Regions from separate parts of the Paenibacillus sp. FSL K6-0108 genome, predicted to be linked through region 2. Evidence: riboswitches for the same ligand, from Rfam matches in the RefSeq annotation. Region 2 holds a riboswitch; each other region holds the start of a gene.
What was found. Region 2 has a riboswitch for cyclic di-AMP ahead of MHB49_RS07960 (hypothetical protein). Riboswitches for the same ligand answer to the same signal wherever they lie in the genome.
Positions count from the first base shown of each region.

Region 1: another riboswitch for cyclic di-AMP. It lies ahead of MHB49_RS00520 (C40 family peptidase); the one in region 2 lies ahead of MHB49_RS07960 (hypothetical protein).
Region 3: another riboswitch for cyclic di-AMP. It lies ahead of MHB49_RS11465 (C40 family peptidase); the one in region 2 lies ahead of MHB49_RS07960 (hypothetical protein).
Region 4: another riboswitch for cyclic di-AMP. It lies ahead of MHB49_RS00150 (3D domain-containing protein); the one in region 2 lies ahead of MHB49_RS07960 (hypothetical protein).

Region 1 covers NZ_CP150288.1:108,449-112,662, forward strand. Annotated here, with positions in the region: gene rbsK (ribokinase) at 1-393, shown strand, start outside; gene MHB49_RS00510 (c-type cytochrome) at 731-1,090, opposite strand; gene MHB49_RS00515 (GNAT family N-acetyltransferase) at 1,241-1,735, opposite strand; gene MHB49_RS00520 (C40 family peptidase) at 2,129-2,599, opposite strand; cyclic di-AMP (ydaO/yuaA leader) riboswitch at 2,603-2,740, opposite strand; gene MHB49_RS00525 (hypothetical protein) at 2,995-3,837, opposite strand; gene MHB49_RS00530 (M1 family metallopeptidase) at 3,848-4,214, opposite strand, start outside.
Region 2 covers NZ_CP150288.1:1,757,934-1,762,147, reverse strand. Annotated here, with positions in the region: gene MHB49_RS07970 (Nramp family divalent metal transporter) at 1-251, shown strand, start outside; gene MHB49_RS07965 (HAD family hydrolase) at 402-1,094, opposite strand; gene MHB49_RS07960 (hypothetical protein) at 1,257-1,655, opposite strand; cyclic di-AMP (ydaO/yuaA leader) riboswitch at 1,773-1,948, opposite strand; gene MHB49_RS07955 (glutathione peroxidase) at 2,315-2,791, shown strand; tRNA gene MHB49_RS07950 (tRNA-Leu) at 2,942-3,024, opposite strand; gene MHB49_RS07945 (urease accessory protein UreF) at 3,447-4,148, shown strand.
Region 3 covers NZ_CP150288.1:2,449,529-2,453,742, forward strand. Annotated here, with positions in the region: gene MHB49_RS11445 (xanthine phosphoribosyltransferase) at 1-556, shown strand, start outside; gene MHB49_RS11450 (hypothetical protein) at 655-984, shown strand; gene MHB49_RS11455 (hypothetical protein) at 1,109-1,327, shown strand; gene MHB49_RS11460 (carboxymuconolactone decarboxylase family protein) at 1,446-1,775, shown strand; gene MHB49_RS11465 (C40 family peptidase) at 1,888-2,352, opposite strand; cyclic di-AMP (ydaO/yuaA leader) riboswitch at 2,357-2,488, opposite strand; gene pelA (pectate lyase) at 2,901-3,860, shown strand; tRNA gene MHB49_RS11475 (tRNA-Leu) at 3,977-4,060, shown strand.
Region 4 covers NZ_CP150288.1:31,935-36,148, reverse strand. Annotated here, with positions in the region: gene rsmA (16S rRNA (adenine(1518)-N(6)/adenine(1519)-N(6))-dimethyltransferase RsmA) at 1-779, opposite strand, end outside; gene rnmV (ribonuclease M5) at 784-1,329, opposite strand; gene MHB49_RS00150 (3D domain-containing protein) at 1,485-2,669, opposite strand; cyclic di-AMP (ydaO/yuaA leader) riboswitch at 2,943-3,196, opposite strand; gene MHB49_RS00145 (TatD family hydrolase) at 3,438-4,208, opposite strand.

The sequences.
Region 1 (4,214 bases), 1.6 Mb from region 2:
GTGCTCACCGGCCGGGATGATCTCCGGCCGGAAGACGTGGATGCGGCGGTCGCAGAGCTTGCCGCATCCCTCGGGGCCGCTGTCGTCACGACGCTCGGTCCCGAGGGGGCTGTGTACGCGGCAGCGCCTAGCGGCCGCGTACAGGCAGGGCGTGCCGGCGCGTGCCGTGCGCCCGGCTACGCCGTAAGCGCCGTCGACACGACCGGCGCTGGCGATTGCTTTAACGGCGCGCTGGCGGTAGCCCTCGCGCGCGGAGAGACGCTTGACACGGCGGTAAGTTTCGCCATGGGCGCAGCCGCGTTGTCCGTGACGAAGCTCGGCGCCCAGTCCGGGATGCCGTCCGCACGTGAAGTGGAAGCTTTTCTCGCTGAGCAGGAGGCAAAGACCCAGTAATCTATGCAAGCTTTTAGGTGAACCAGAGGCGGCATGCGGCCGTAGGATACGCCAATGCAATCAGAGAAATCATAGCGTGCAATTTTCCAGCGGGTATACCTAATATATGACCAAGAGGCTCTTACTTCCCAGCGCGGGTGAGTAAGAGCCTCTTCTTTTGTATGACCATCGATAAACCCAGCAACCCCTGTAATATTGAATACAGGGGTAACTACGTTGTGTGTCCAGCTTCAGTGTGGTTTGGTATGCACGAAGGTGCAGGAGGTGACCAAGATTGAAATCACTAACCCACTATACATGCAATCCGTCACAGACTGATCGCCTTGAACATCTTGGATTACTTCTTCTCTGCCAGCCACATCGCAACATTTGCGATTTCTTCATCCTTCAACTTGTCTTTGAACGAAGGCATACCGCCGCTTTTACCTTTGACAATCGTGGTATAAATCTTCTCCACATCGTCCTGGCTACCAATCTTCTGCAGACTAGGGCCCATGCCCCCTTGAAGCTGATCACCGTGGCAGGTAATACAGTTTGCTTTGACTAGTGCCTCAGCCTGTCCTGCATCCATTGTAACTTGTGGCATCGTCGGTTTCGCTTCTTCTGCAACTTCCTCTTTCCCTGGAAGCGTAAACATTAAAACAATAGCTAAAGCGCACGCTGCAAAAAATACCCCGCTCATGATCCATTTGTGCATCCCTTATGTCCCCTCCAGAATGAAAGATCATCTAACCTGAAACTATCCATATCATTATAACGGAACCTGTAGTTACATCATAGCATTTTGTGGTAATTTTTTGAACTAATCACATAACCGGGGACTTTCAAGGTGCTTTTATAGCCTTTTTTATCCGCGTGGACCTTGATAGACCATGCAATAAAAAGGTTTCAAACCGCTCGGTGTCTGTCGCTCGTATGTATCCTGCGTAACAAATCCGGCTTTGAGATAGACGCGAATGGCACGTTCATTCCATGTCAGAACTTCCAGATCTATTTCGTTTGCAGGGTTCCGGCGAATGGCTTCCTGCACAATGGCCGAGACAAAATCCGTCCCTTGACCATGACCACAGCGTTCGGGATGCATGCCAAGCCCAATGCGGGTGACACCTTCAAGTGCAAAGTATTGAGCGAAACCGCAAATTTGCCCATCCTCCCCCAGTACGACCGCATATTGTTCTTTCCGTAGCTGGGGATCGCCAAATTCCACCTCAAGTGCTTTCATCTGCTCCCAGGGCAGCCAGCTATAAATATTATAAGGCGGGTCATACTGCCAATCGCAGATGAGCTTCGCATGTTCTTCTTGCATGGGCACAACGTGAAACATCACAGGGGCTTCATCCATACAACTGCATGCTCCTCTCATTGTGAACAAGCTATACTGGTTTTGAATTGTCCATATACATATGTCATTCCATATGTAAGTCTGTTTTCACTCTACAAAAGAGGCGTTCATTTGGCAAGTACCCGTTTGAGAAAAAAAGTGAAACAAAAGTTCCGGTAATTTCGTTTATATTATAGTGGGATGGGTAAAAACATTATAAGAGCACGGACAAAGCAATAAAAATTAGCTCTATAAAAAGCTAAAGTTGGTTTAATAGCTTATCCTGAATACGTTTAGAGAAACAAAGCACAAAAAAACCGCCGGATACATTCCTGCGGAGAATGTACCAGACGGTTCTATTATGCTTCGTTACAGTAGTTTTATTGTTCCAGCATGACGTTGCTCAGTTTGTCCCTAGTCGATGGCCAATGTTTCATATGCGTCCGTGCTCATAATGCGTTTAGCGCCAACATAGCGGTTAGCCCAGTAGCTTTCACTTAATGCGCTGATTGTAACTCCTTTGGAAGAAGAGGAGTGTGCAAACTTACCATCCCCTACAAAGATCCCTACATGCGAGACCCCTTTGCCCGTTGTATTGAAAAATACCAGATCGCCTGGTCTCATTTCCATACGGGATACTGAATCGCCCATGTCGAATTGTGAACTGGATTGGCGAGCCAGATCAATGCCCAGCTTGTCGAATACATAACTTGTAAACCCAGAGCAGTCAAAGCCGTTAAGCGTTGTTCCTCCGCTTTTGTATGTAGTTCCCATTGCTGAATCAATGACTTGGTCCATTTTTGAATCTGCGAATGCGCTGCCTGCTCCAAGCGATAATGCGAATGTCAGGCTAAGTACAGCTGCGGTTAATTTCTTCTTAAACAAGAGATATACCCCTTCCAATGCCTACGAGGTTAGCTTAAGGATTCGGTTGAAGGTCCCCTATGATCCCTCTGTTGCAAGATCAATTCACCCATAACTGGTTCCCCCGCTTCCCAGGTGCTAGGAATTTGGCTATGCTAGTTATGCACCTGCGAAATCAAGAAATGACGATTAAATTTTAAGTAGTTACAAATATGAAGGTAAAGATTACAAAGTTGTTACTAAAAACTCACTGCGATTATTGTAACAGAGGTATACCACTTTGGCAACGTTTAACAACAAAATTAACAAAAAAAACCTCGACCTTTGACGGGGAAAGGTCGAGGTTTGCTTATTTAACGGCATTAGATGAGCATAACACTTTACATAGAGATGGTAACAATTTTTAACCGTTCAGTTTATTCCTTGACCGAATTGGACTGCCATAATCGAAAATGGGCGCATATTTTCCACAGGCTCAGCAAACACCTGGCAAGTGGATACGTCTGTTGTAGTATAAGACCGATTAAGCCCGTTACTAACCATGAAGCTGAAGTAAAGGCGCCAAATACCAGCAGATGAAGGCCTCCTAGCAGGACTGCAATGCCAATAAGAGGGATGACCTGGCGTAGCGCAATCCATAGAGCTTGAAACGTACCAAGCGCTCCACCTTCTCCATCAGGAGCCGAGATACCAAACTGCATGTAGAGCAGGATGTGATGGATAACCCACCCGTATACAATCCAGCCAACAACATAGGGTATACCAGGCAGAAGCAGATGGAGAGAATGAAAACCTTCCATGAAGATGGAATAGAGCTTTGGTGCGAGCCAATATGCCGGTAGCAGCAGCAATAGGGTGCGAATGGTGTAGAGCAACAGCATTGGCTTCCACAAATTTTTGACGCCCCGAATGAATGGGATACGTTCTTCCGAATGATTATAATGCTGGAGCGAGTAGAGCAGCCCAGCCTGAATGAGAGGGCTAATCAGCATCCTTAGCAGTAGCATAGCGCCTAGAATCCACAGATAGCGATGAACCTCCGAGTTCGTTGAAAGGCCGAGCTGGCTCTCCATTTTGAACAAGATTGTACTTAGCTCCCCGGCATCAGGATCAGGATAACGCAGGAGCAGCGGGACCACCGCTGACTGTACCATTCGATAAAGGAAGTATCCCCATATTAATTGATAGAGAAACAAGAGTGCTGCAATGAACATATGCTGACGGACGAGAAACCAGCCTTCACGTATTTTCGCTTTCACTGTATCCACCTCACCATGACAGACTTCCGAATATGGCTTCTATAATTTTGGTTGCGCTCATGCTCCAGCGGGATTTGGTTGGCTCATCCAGTCCGGCTTTCAGAAAATTGTTCATATGGTGGTTCTCCAGCACAATGGTGTACAGCGGATCAGTCATTGCCCAGGAAACAGGGGAAGTATAGGTTAGTTTGTAAGTAATGCGTTTGTCGCTTCCATCCCATTCCTTAGTCAGGGTTTTTCCATCCTCGAACACGATTCGAACAGGTACTTTTAAATAGTCACTGCCTTTTTTCTGCAATGTAACTGACGACTCGTACAACGTTTGGCCGTCTTTCAGGATCGGATTGATTGCGATCTTCTCCACTGCAAAGTCAGCC
Region 2 (4,214 bases):
TCATCCCGGCCGTTATCGTAACAGCTATTGCCGGAGAGCACGGAACAGAAGAACTTCTAATTCTGAGTCAGGTTGTGCTGTCGCTGCAGCTGCCCTTTGCGGTCATTCCGCTGGTCATGTTTACAAGTGACAAAAAAAGCATGGGGGCTTTTGCCAACAAGTTGTGGCTCAAAATTATCTCCTGGATCATTGCCGGAGTGATCGTTGTCCTGAATGTGTATCTGATTATCCAGACCATTCTGTTGTTCTAGTTTAAATGGAACTACACTGTATTTTGTCTAACTCAAAAAAGCTGATCAACTCAAGTAACGTATCCCTTGAGATGATCAGCCTTTTATATGTTTGAGCAGTTTGAGCAGCAGCCTAATCCATACGGATTAGCTCTTAATACGACTCTTCATTCAGTTGTCTGAATTTTGAGTAACCAATAACAATGGAAGAAGTTCCTCCAGTGATTCAATCGTCCAGTCTGGACGCTCTGCATCCGCAAGCTCAGGCTGAAACCTGCCATAACCCTGTAAAATCCGAATTGTGTGCATACCCAGCTTCTTGGCCGGAATAATATCATTATCAATCCGGTCGCCGATCATGACCGCTTCCTCGGGTTTACATCCCGCCTGTTTCAACGCTACTGCATACAATTCAGGGTCAGGCTTGGACACCCCTTCTTCAGCTGAACAGGCCAGCACATCCACATACTTGCGCAAGCCGTAGCTATTCAGCCTACTTTCCGTTCCCGGACTTTGATTGGCAATGATACCAATCTTATAGTGCTGCGACAACGTCTGGAGAACTGCCTCGGCGGACGGGAAGGGACGCTCAAGCTCTTTGCGGAACTTCAGCTTCTCCTGTATCTGTTCCCGGTGCCCCTCATCGCTGATAAGGGTACGAATAGCCAATTTCATCGGCCATTGCTCGTAATTTCGGTAGGAGGCAGCAAATAGTTCTCGCACCGTCTGCATCTCCACCTGATAACCAAGCGCACAAGCTTCACGAACGAACTGACCGATAATATCATCTACCGGCTCCCATTCGTCCACGAGTGTATCCCCCACATCAAAGAACAACCATTGTATTCCACGTACATCCGGCACGCTTATTCCTCCTCGTTAGCCACAGGAAATTATCCCTATTTCCCAAACCATAAAAAAGAAGACCCACCAACATGCATGAGTCTCCTCAAGTTTCCGTTTATATATGATTTCAATTATAACAGGCGGCTGACACTGGATCAATCACAGGAATAGTACTAGCCACTAGCCATTAAGCAGAAACCCCACTTCCCCATTCAAGGAATATACAATACGGTCTGCTCCCATTCCCCGATAGATCCCTTTGGGATGGCTTTGTTCCGTAATAACACACAAGGACTTGGATGTCCAGGAGCGGCAGATCTGCAAATATCGACAGGTCAGGTTTAAGCTATTTTCAAAAATAAAAACATTGCCGACACTGCCTTGAGGCAAAAACCATTTCTGAGCAGCAGCCGTGTTCATGCGAATGACATGCTCCACACCGATTCTCCGGAGTCTGCGCTCTTCCCCTGCACTATTGGTCAGAACGGCAAACGGCATTTTTTTGTACATCAGCAATTTGATAAATTTACGTCCTGCTTCATTAGGAGCAGTTACTAAGATCATCTCTTTATCCATCATTCGTTCCTCCCTTGGCGTGAAAAGACAACAAAAAAGAAGCGTGGGGGACCAAGGCCTCCCGGACGCTTCTTCAATAATCCATAGCAAAAAGACACTATGAACCAGCGTACGGCTTGTTGCCTCTCCCTTTAACGCTTACGAGGTTAGCTGACGGATTCGGGCGCGAGAGTCGCCCTATTTCCGGCTGTCACCGGAAAATTCACCCCATGGATGCCTACTGTTCTAAACAGTTCATCCTGTTGGTTCCCCCGTTTCCCACCCATGAATGAATGGAAACTCAGCGATTAAAACATCGTTCCTTTATTTTCAATAATCAGAGCGATATCATCGTTTGTTTCGTTTTTCATGTAAAATTTAATTTAATTGGAATTACGATATGAATCATACACCCGTGCCATATTGGTGTAAAGTCTGCGCAGATCAACGAATCGACGGATTTTTGCCATTTCACATCAATAATAGCGCTTACAACACATCCATTCTCTACCCATCTCTTCAAAGCTCTCTAATTCTCTCTTTAGCGCAATTTGAACAGTAAATCAGTCACAGATCATACATGTCAGGTCTAAATTGAGATAAAAAAACAATATTAATTTTGCAATATTTAATTGTAATAAATATAATAGAAGGTAGAAGAATATGAAATGGAGGCGATTTTCATGTCAGTCTACGACTACAAAGTAAACACCCTTCGCGGTCAGGAAGTCGAAATGTCCAACTATCGTGACAAAGTACTGCTTATCGTGAATACAGCAAGTCAATGCGGCCTCACACCTCAATTCAAAGGTCTGCAAGAACTCCAGGACAAATTTAAAGACTCCCCATTTGAAGTTCTTGGTTTTCCAAGCAACCAGTTTGCACAAGAAAAAGGTTCTTCTGACGATATTGCCGAGTTCTGTCAGATGAACTATGGTGTCAGCTTCCCAATGTTTGAGAAAATCGATGTGAATGGTTCAAGCGCTCATCCTCTCTTCCAGCATCTTACCAAAGAAGCACCGGGCGTACTCGGCTCCAAAGCCATCAAATGGAACTTCACCAAATTCCTTGTGGATCAGACCGGTCGTGTTGTGAAGCGGTATGCTCCCCAAACAACACCTGATAAAATTGAAGCAGACATCAAAGCATTGCTTAAATAACAAGTGAAGGCCATCCGACCCCGACAGACAGCATGAGCATGCATTCAGGGGAATGGGATGACCTTTTTTTGGTCGGACCCGTCTTTACTGTAAAAAACACAAAAAAAGAAGCTCCCCATACGGGAAGCTTCTTCTTAATCGTTCTTATGATGCGGTCGAGAGGACTCGAACCTCCACGGGTATACACCCACTACCCCCTCAAGATAGCGTGTCTGCCATTCCACCACGACCGCATGTCGTAAATAATCGGCAACAGAATTGATTATACCCGGTTCATGTTTAAAAGTAAAGCATTTTTATTAATATCATTTTAACTGCGCTTTTCCTCCCATAAATCGTATAATCTCGTCATTTTCTCCTACGAAGTGCATATGATTAAATTTGATCTCGTTTGTATATCCGATTAGGCTGATGACCCTACTTTCTTTATAATAACCACTCTTCATATCCTCTTAGTAGAACTTAACTTATAAAGTTATATAAAATAACATTAAATAGATTTTATATTTAAAAAACCAAGAAACTATTGACAAAAAGCGGATATTTATGTGAATATATATATCATATAATTCGGATTTACTAACATAAGTCGAACCAAAAAGGAGTATAAATGTTATTTAACATAACATTTAACGAACGTAGGAGGCGAAAGATTGTGAACCGTGGGAATAAGCTGCTCGATTACGTCAAACTGCTTGATTCCTCTATCCAGGTCGGAGGGTTTACCCATTCCTTTGGTATGGATGCCCATATCGCTGAAGGTACAATTCGAAGCGCTGAAGACCTCGAATCCTTCATGCGCTGTCAATTGCACCCCAGCATTGTGCGTCTGGAAGGTATGGCGATTAAAGGTATATACACCGCAGCAGATCATAATGACGCGTGGCGTACAGCCCTCATCGACAAACTCGTTCATGTCCAGCGCACCCCCGTGAACCTCAGAGAACATGCCTCCACCATGGGCAAACGACTGATTAAACTAGCTCGCGCACTCCACCCATGGATTGATTTTAGCCATCTGGAACAAACCCTGGCTAAGTATGAATCCGTTGGCTGCCTCTCCACCGTTCACGCCTGGATTAACCACCACCTCGAAATCCCTGTCGAGGAGGCGGTCCTTGGTTATCTGCATTCAGCCATGAGTGCTTGCATAACCGAAGCCTCCAAAGTGATACCTCTTAACACAGATACAACCCAGGACCTGTTGGTTCGCCTGGCCGCAGACCTGGAGCATGAATGGCATACCGTCAGCGCCTCCGCTGCGGATGGACTGGTACAACCAACCTCAATGTCCATGAAGACGTTATTTCCAAGCTTTCACATGCTTGGTGCAGGACTTCACGCTTACAGAGCCTAATCTCTATCCACCTTCCCTTCATAATCCCCCTCCTCCTACTGTGGAACATAAAAAACACGCCGCAAC
Region 3 (4,214 bases), 690 kb from region 2:
ACAAGAAGGTGTAGTCATGTCAGATCAGGTGCTTAAGCTGGATGGTCTGCTGAATCACCAGATAGATCCTGCATTGACGATGGAAATGGGGCGTGAGTTTGCCGCTCGTTTCCGTGAAAGTGGTGTTACCCGGGTCGTTACAGTGGAGTCTTCCGGGATTCCGGTTGCCTTTGCTGCCGCACATGAATTGGGTGTTCCGCTGGTATTTGCCCGTCGCAAAAAGACACTTTTGGCTGACCCCGACGCCTACTGTGAAAGGGTTCCATCTTTTACCAAAGGAATCGTAACTGATATTATGGTGTCCCGTGAATATATTCATGAGAATGACCGTATTTTGTTCATTGACGATATTATTGCGAATGGCGATGCCGCTCGTGGTGTCATAAAAATTATCGAACGTTCGGGTGCGGAACTGGTTGGATTTGGTGTCGTGGTCGAAAAATGTTTTCAGGCAGGAGCCCGCACCATTCGGGAGCAGGGCATCCCGGTAGAAGCCTTGGTGCGTATTCGTTCACTGAACGATGGCACCGTGCAATTTGATGATAACGAATTGTGACTTTTTAAAGGAAAAAGTGCCTAATTTTATAACAATGCCTTTGCATGACCGCTGATTTCATTTATAATGGGGTTATGTTAGGGAGAGGAGGCAACACCATGGGTAACCAACCGGCAACAGAACAATTTTTTATTGATAAGCTGGCGGAATCGAAAGTACATTTTGAGCGTGCCCTGGATTGTAAACATACGGAATTCGATGACCTTTATCCCTATATGATTGAACATCCTCAATTTTTCTGGTACAAACGCTACGTTGCCTGGTCAGAATTGCTGACGATTGTAGGCTTGTGCGAAGAGTTGTCCTTCTCTTGGAAAGAACAATTTACACCGCATCAAGTGGAGTACCTTGAAGAACGTGTGATGTCCGCCAAAGTGCTTGATTTTTGGTTTGAGAAGAACGACAGCAAAGAGCACGCGCAGCGGTAACTTTCAGTCGGGACATACTTTCGAATGACATGACAGTCCAATACAGTCACGTGAGACCTAAATGACTTTTCATTTAGGTCTCTTTTTGTAAATAATTTTTTTGGAGAAAGTAGGCGCCATAAATATGATCAGTGATGCAGAATTGGATGCACTGCGTTTATCGGGTGAAAAAGTAAGGGTAGTACGGGACGAGATTCAGTCCAATGATGTGACGGGCATTGTAGTGGCCTGGGACGGGGAGCAGGTGCTCATTCGCCGTCAGAATCGTCGTGTGGTCAAGCTCGACCGGAATTATCAGTATCAGTTGTTCAGCGAGCCACGTAAGAGTCCGCTCGAAGAATAGGACATGCGTTCTTTAGGTTCATTTACCATGGATGTTTTGGCATAATTGCACCTCTCGGGTGAAAAGATAGGTACAGTGAGAGCTTGTAACATATCAGCCGAGAGGATGTGCGGTAACCATGACATTGATGAATGATAAGGTTCATGCCTATAAAGATCAGATTGGTGAATTAAGCGACGTGCTGCCAGCTGTGGTGAAGTCTTATCATGAGTTCACTGGAGAATGTTTTCAGGCAGGGGCGATTGATGCCAAGACCAAACAGCTGATTGCGCTGGGCATTGGTTTGTTCGCTAATAATGAAGTGTGTACGTTCTACCATGTGGAAGAGGCACGTGCCAAGGGAGCAACAGATCAGGAGATTATGGAGACGGTTGCTGTGGCAGGAGCCGTAGGCGGAGGTCATGCGCTGTCTCAGGGTGCAATGAGGGTACAGAAAGCTTTGCATTAGTAATGATGATGTGTTGAAGCTGATTACGATCTCGAATTTTAAGTATTGTAGAAAAATCAATGTAAACAAAGAAAAGGCTCCGGTGATAACCGAAGCCTTTTCCTTGTTTAACTTATATTTTTCCCAGCATTTTGTTATACATAAACTGTCCTGTTACCCGGCGTGCTGTTACGTAACGATCGTTGAAATAAGGATTGGATAATTGGGTGATGCTTACACCCTTGCTGCTTGAAGCATGAGCGAACTGTCCGCCCCCGATATATACACCTGTATGTGAAATACCATTGCCCATCGTATTAAAGAATACCAGGTCACCCGTACGCAGATTGGCTTTGGATACCGGCGTTCCGGCCTTGGCTTGCTGTTGCGAAGTGCGTGGCAATTCAATGCTGTATTTGTTGAAAATATATCTCATGAATCCAGAGCAATCAAACCCGGCCAGTGTAGTGCCACCCCATTTGTAAGGTATGCCTGTCATGTTGTTAACGACGGTGTTAATACTGCTTGCCTCTGTGCTTGCTGCACCAGATGTAAATAGAACTGCTGCTCCAAAAATAGAAATGATAAGCTTTTTCAAAATTATGTTCTCCCTTCGATGCCTACGGAGTTAGCTAAGGGTTCGGTAGAAGGTTCCCTATATTTCCTATGTATAAGAATAATTCACCCAAAATGGTTCCCCCGTTTTCAAACATGAAACTCGGCAAATGAATAATTAAGTTTTTGTAACCTTTTGAAACTATATTGCATAAATGCGAAAATGTCAAACCGATCTTGAACCCTTCTTATCATCTCAATGTTAACGGAATTCTAGATTATTATGTAGAAAAAACTCGAATGATGGGTTCTAATAGATGACAAAAAAGTAACTACTGTTTCAGAAGGAGAGAAATTGGACAATTTATTGGTTTTCTCACATACAATTAAAAGATAATTATAGGGTAATCCAAAGAATTTGTTACATGTTGTTGCAAATATTGACAAAATTCATATTTTTGCATAGAATCATTTTTATACATTCCACTTATTGGATGAAAAGAAATAGTTTGAGTTTAAAAACAAATATAAGGAGGACAGATTGGCAGGGGAACAGTTTGCAGAAAATGAATTGAGGAGTGTTTCTAATCTATGTTGAAGGCAAAAACAAGGTTTGCATCTTTTGTTATGGCATGTACAATGGTTTTCTCTGTTGTCGGAATGGTATTTCAGCCTGCTGCTAAGGTATCTGCTGCAGACGCCTCTGGAACGACAGCAAGTATCTCTGATATTTTGAAGAATCAACGTCCTGACGGGGGATGGAAGAAAGATTACAAAGAAACAAGTGGCGAGTGGACCAAATCTACGATTGATAACAAAGCTACATACTCAGAAATTAGAAGATTAGCCAAGGAATTCAAAAAGACGAATGATCCACGCTACTCGGCTGCTGCTATCAAAGGAATCAACTTTTTGCTGAATATGCAGTACTCCAATGGAGGGTGGCCGCAAGTATACCAGAGCTCGGGCTATCACAAGCACATTACCTTCAACGACGATGCCATGATTAATGTCATGTACATGCTGGATGAAGTAGGTGCACGTAAAGGAGATTTCTCATTCATCGACAGCTCTCTTGCAGATCGCAGTAAAAAATCAGTTGCCAAAGGTGTAGAGGCTATTCTCAATACACAGGTTGTAACAAACGGTAAACTGACTGCATGGGGGCAGCAGCATGATTCCAGTACCCTTAAACCTGCAGGAGCTAGGATTTATGAAGTGCCTTCTCTGAGTGCTGGAGAGAGCAGTACAATTGTGAAGTTTTTAAAAACTAGACCGGCTAACTCCAAAATTACTGCCTCCATCAAAGCGGCAGAAGCCTGGTTCAACAAAGTTAAAATTACTGGTTACAAGTATGTCAGAGAAAACGGAGACAGCCAACTCATTGCAGATTCAGGTGCAGCGCCAATTTGGGCACGTTTCTACGAAATTGGAACGGATAAACCGATTTTCGTAGGACGTGATGGGGTTGTGAAATACAAACTCAGCGATATCGATAAGGAAAGAAGAGGTGGGTATGCCTGGTACGGCAACTGGCCTTCCAAGATCTAATTTATAAAAAGCTTTACACATTAGAAGAGGAATTATTTTTTTGTTGACACTAATTATCTGCACATGATATATTATTTCTTGTCGCCGCGATATAATTTCTCGGGGATAAGATATACGCGGTCGTGGCGGAATTGGCAGACGCGCACGGTTCAGGTCCGTGTGGGCTAACCCCCGTGGAGGTTCGAGTCCTCTCGACCGCATCATGTGTAACACGAAGAAAGGTTCCTAGAATGGCATTGCTGCCACTCTAGGAACCTTTTTTATTTTTTTACGGATCAGAGTGGTTGCTCATCCTGACTGTTTTTCAACCATTCCTTCAACTTGAGCAAAGAAGAAGTTTATCTTTGTTTATTT
Region 4 (4,214 bases), 1.7 Mb from region 2:
TGTTCTCTATTCTCTTTCGTGAAGAAACGGGCTTTCAGGTTATTGGAGATTGTTTTTCTGCGCTGAGCAAATGAAGCCTGTACCACTTCGAAGAAATGTGCCTCGTTCGGTATTTCAACCGGCGGTTGCTCACGCACCTTTAACTTGATTACAGCCGATTCCACATTAGGTTGCGGAATAAAGACCGTAGGTGGCACGATACAGACCAATTCCGGCATACTGTAGTACTGAACCGCGATACTCAGACTACCATAGTCCTTAGATCCTGGTGCAGCAGCCATCCGTTCAGCCACTTCCTTTTGAATCATGACCACAATGCTGTCCACAGGCAGCTTCTCTTCAAGCAGCTTCATCATGATTGGCGTCGTTACATAATAAGGAAGATTAGCTACAACACTCACTTTATCTACTGTTCCAAAATCCGTACGGAACAGCTCAGCCAGATCCAGCTTCAACACATCCCCATGATGCACACGAACATTCGGATAAGGCTGCATTACTTCACCCAGAATCGGCAACAGCCGCTGATCAATCTCTACAGCTGTTACGGGTCCGGCTACCCGAGCCAGACGTTCTGTGAGTGCTCCAATACCTGGTCCAATCTCAAGAGCGCCCTTGGACGCGTCCAGATCAGCTGCAGTTACAATTTTGTTCAATATATTTTGATCGATCAGAAAGTTCTGACCCAAGCTCTTCTTGAATGAAAATCCGTGTCTTTGAATAATTTCTTTGGTTCGTTTGGGTGTTGCAATCTCTATGGTTTCTTCCATGTCTTTCATACGCTCACAATCCTTCACGTTCAATTTGCGATAATGCCTCGGAGAACTCTTCCCGGGTAATCTGGAATACACTTAACCGCTTATGGAACTGCTTGCCGTTGCAATATCCTATGCCCAGCAGATTACCCATCTCCATACGACGTGCAGCAGCCTGTGGGTGCACAATCAGTCCCGCCGCAATCAGATCCTCCCAATCGATCAGACTGGGTGCACCTTCATATGACGTGTGTACGCGTGCCAATGCATGACGAATCGCCTCCGGTGAGGCGTTCTCCACTCCAATGTCGCCTTTGCGCGTTGCATCTGCCTCCGGAATGAAAGCATGCTTGCAACCAGGTACTTTATTGGCAATGATTTTACGAATACGTTCACCAGCATGATCCGGGTCTGTCAGTACAATAACACCACGTCTCTCTTGAGCAAGTGCAATCCGCTTTAGAATGCGCTGGTTGATAGCAGAACCACCAGTCTCAATCGTATCTGCTTGAACTGCACGTCGAATAGCTACAGTGTCGTCACGGCCTTCCACCACGATCACTTCTTTTATCATGTTCCATTTCTTCCTTTCTAACGCAAAAAGAAGAGGAATATCCTCTTCTCTGCCAAACGGCGGGGGAGACTGAAATCAGACCCCTCCGCCGCATATTCCGCATGAATCTTTCATGCACCTATTTTATAGCATTCCCATTTCAAAGTAAAACGATTTTAGTTCGCTTCCGGCTTCACCGGTCCGATTACATATACCGTCTTGCCTTTCTTCCGTCCGAAGTTCAGAGCATGCTTCACACTATCATAATACACATCAATTTTGTTGCCTTTAATGGCACCACCTGTGTCTTCCGCACGACGGAAGCCAAGGCCCTCGATATACACCCACCAGCCAATTGGAATGACTTTGGGATCAACTGCAATGGTACGTCCCTCGGTTACCCGAGTACCTGATGCTGTTTTTGTGCCGATACCGGGCTCTTCAGAAGAGTAAGCCGTCATGGATACATTTTTTAATACTTTTGAATATTTAAAAGAATTGCCTGATACAGTAATCACTTTGCTGCCCGATGCAGCGGTTTTCTTCGAGTTCGAGGTTGTTGCTGTTTTTGTCGTGGAAGTCTGCGCCGATACCGTCTGAATCACCGGCTCTTTCACAACAGGTTTGGCTTTGGTGCCAACGGCGATCACTTTATCAACACGATTCGTTGCGATCGATTTGCCCACCATTTTTTTGGAGACCAACTCTCCATCCTGAAATACCTTTTCGATATGCTGTACAAGTGTACCTTCTTTACCGCTCACAATGACACGATTGTCGCCCTTGTACAAGCTAGGGTCAGCCGTTTTGACCACTTTATAAGCGATGGGCTGTTCTACCTCTACCGTACGCTTTGTTACCCGCACTACGCGGATTTTCATATCCGCTTTGATGGTCGTTTCCAGCGCAGGATATACTTTGTCTTCACTTGCAACCTGAATACCTGATTTTTTAATCGCATCTTTTACCGATGAATCGGTTGTATACAGTGTCTTGGTGTCTCCGTCTGCCGTGATATTAACTGGAACGGCCCGCTCAATAACGATGCGGTCCCCATCTGTGATAGCCCCATTCAAGGGCATGGATACCTGATCGTGAGGGCTGACTGTGATTGACTGCTCCTCCAACATTTCCTGAAGCATTCCTGTACGAGTCTCTACCGCCTGAGCTTTGCCATCAATAACCAGTGAAATTTGTTTCCCGGCCTGACCGTAAACGACTAACAAGATCATGATTGTAAGCGCAATTGAGAAAATCGCGATCAATGCCATTTGACGCAAGTTCTCATGCTTCCACCGCAACGCGAAAGACTTACTGGATGATCGTGACTCATGGGTCTCTTCTGGTTGGAATGTGCCCACTTCTCCGTCCTCCTTCATAGCCTCGCCGTCTAAAGTAATGCATGATGTCTTTGACGCGACTATACCAAATTTTCTACAGAACACAGATCGGACCAACATAATCCGGTTCTGCACCATGAATCAATCTTCGCAACATGATGTCATCCTCCTGAATACTTACCGTATGATGACCGTTTTTCTTTTATTCAAAAACAAAAAAGCCAAAGAAAGAGTTTAAGAGGAACTCTTTCGTGGCTTCCGAATGATTCTGAATATCGGAAATTCATGCACGAGGTTGCCTCTCTTTTTCCGCTTGCGAGGTTAGCTGTCGGGTTCGGGCGAAAGAGAGCCGCCCTATCTCCGGTCACCCGCTCATGGCGGACGCCCTTGAATTCACCCCGAGACCCAAAGAAGAAATCAAATACGGCTTCGCAGATTCATACGCTGCTTTTGGGTCAGCGCATGTTGCGCATCGGCTGCAATCACCGATGTTTAAGCCCTATTGGTTCCCCCGCTCTCCGTTAACGGAGACTCAGCGAGACTGATTCATGAAAGTAATGTTGTATCATCGGAAAGTGTCCCTTTGTTCATCCCCCGAACATCTGTCCAATTTTCCGCACAACAATTCACTGAAAAGATGATATCCTGTTTCCATGCATGTTGTAAAGCGTTGTTCAAGTACGTTTTTCTAAATATTTGGTTAAAATATTGTAATATTCTTGATTTATTTGGATCAAAAAGCAAATTAACTCCGCCTAACTCACTTTTTCACCTGTTTTGCTCGATATTTTAACGAATCCCAAATCGTTCCATGGCATTTTTGGTCGTTATTGCTGCAATTTCCTCTACCGAAATGCCTTTAATTTCCGCAGCTGCTTCTGCAACCAGACGTACATGCGCTGTCTCATTTCGTTTTCCACGATAAGGATGTGGTGTCAAATAAGGAGAGTCTGTCTCGATGAAGAATCGGTCCATCGGAACCTTCTCAAGTACCTCTTTGGGCTGCTTCGCATTTTTGAACGTGATTGGTCCTCCGAAGGAAAGATGGAAGCCCAAATCCAGGCACATTTTTGCCGTTTCCCAGCTGCCAGAGAACGAATGCATAACACCGCCTACTTCTCCTGCTTTCTCTTCACGCAGAATCTTTACAATATCCTCATGCGCATCCCGGTTATGAATGACAATCGGCATATTCAACTCACGGGCCAGTCCGATCTGTTGTCGTAATACGCGATGCTGTACTTCTTTCGGTGAGGTGTCCCAGTAATAGTCTAGACCAATTTCACCGATGGCTACCACTTTTTCATGCTTGCATAAAGATGCAATCCATTCCAAATCATCCTCCTGCATTGTAATTGCATCCACTGGGTGCCAACCTACTGCTGCATATATAAAATCATAGGTTTCAGCCAGCTTCATCGTCGTTGGAATAGTCTCCCGGTTAAAGCCCACGTTAATCATGCGACCAACACCTGCATCCACAGCACGCTGGATCATTTCCTCGCGGTCCTCGTCGAATTGTGGCGCATCCAAATGTGTATGTGTGTCGAACAACATCATGCTGTA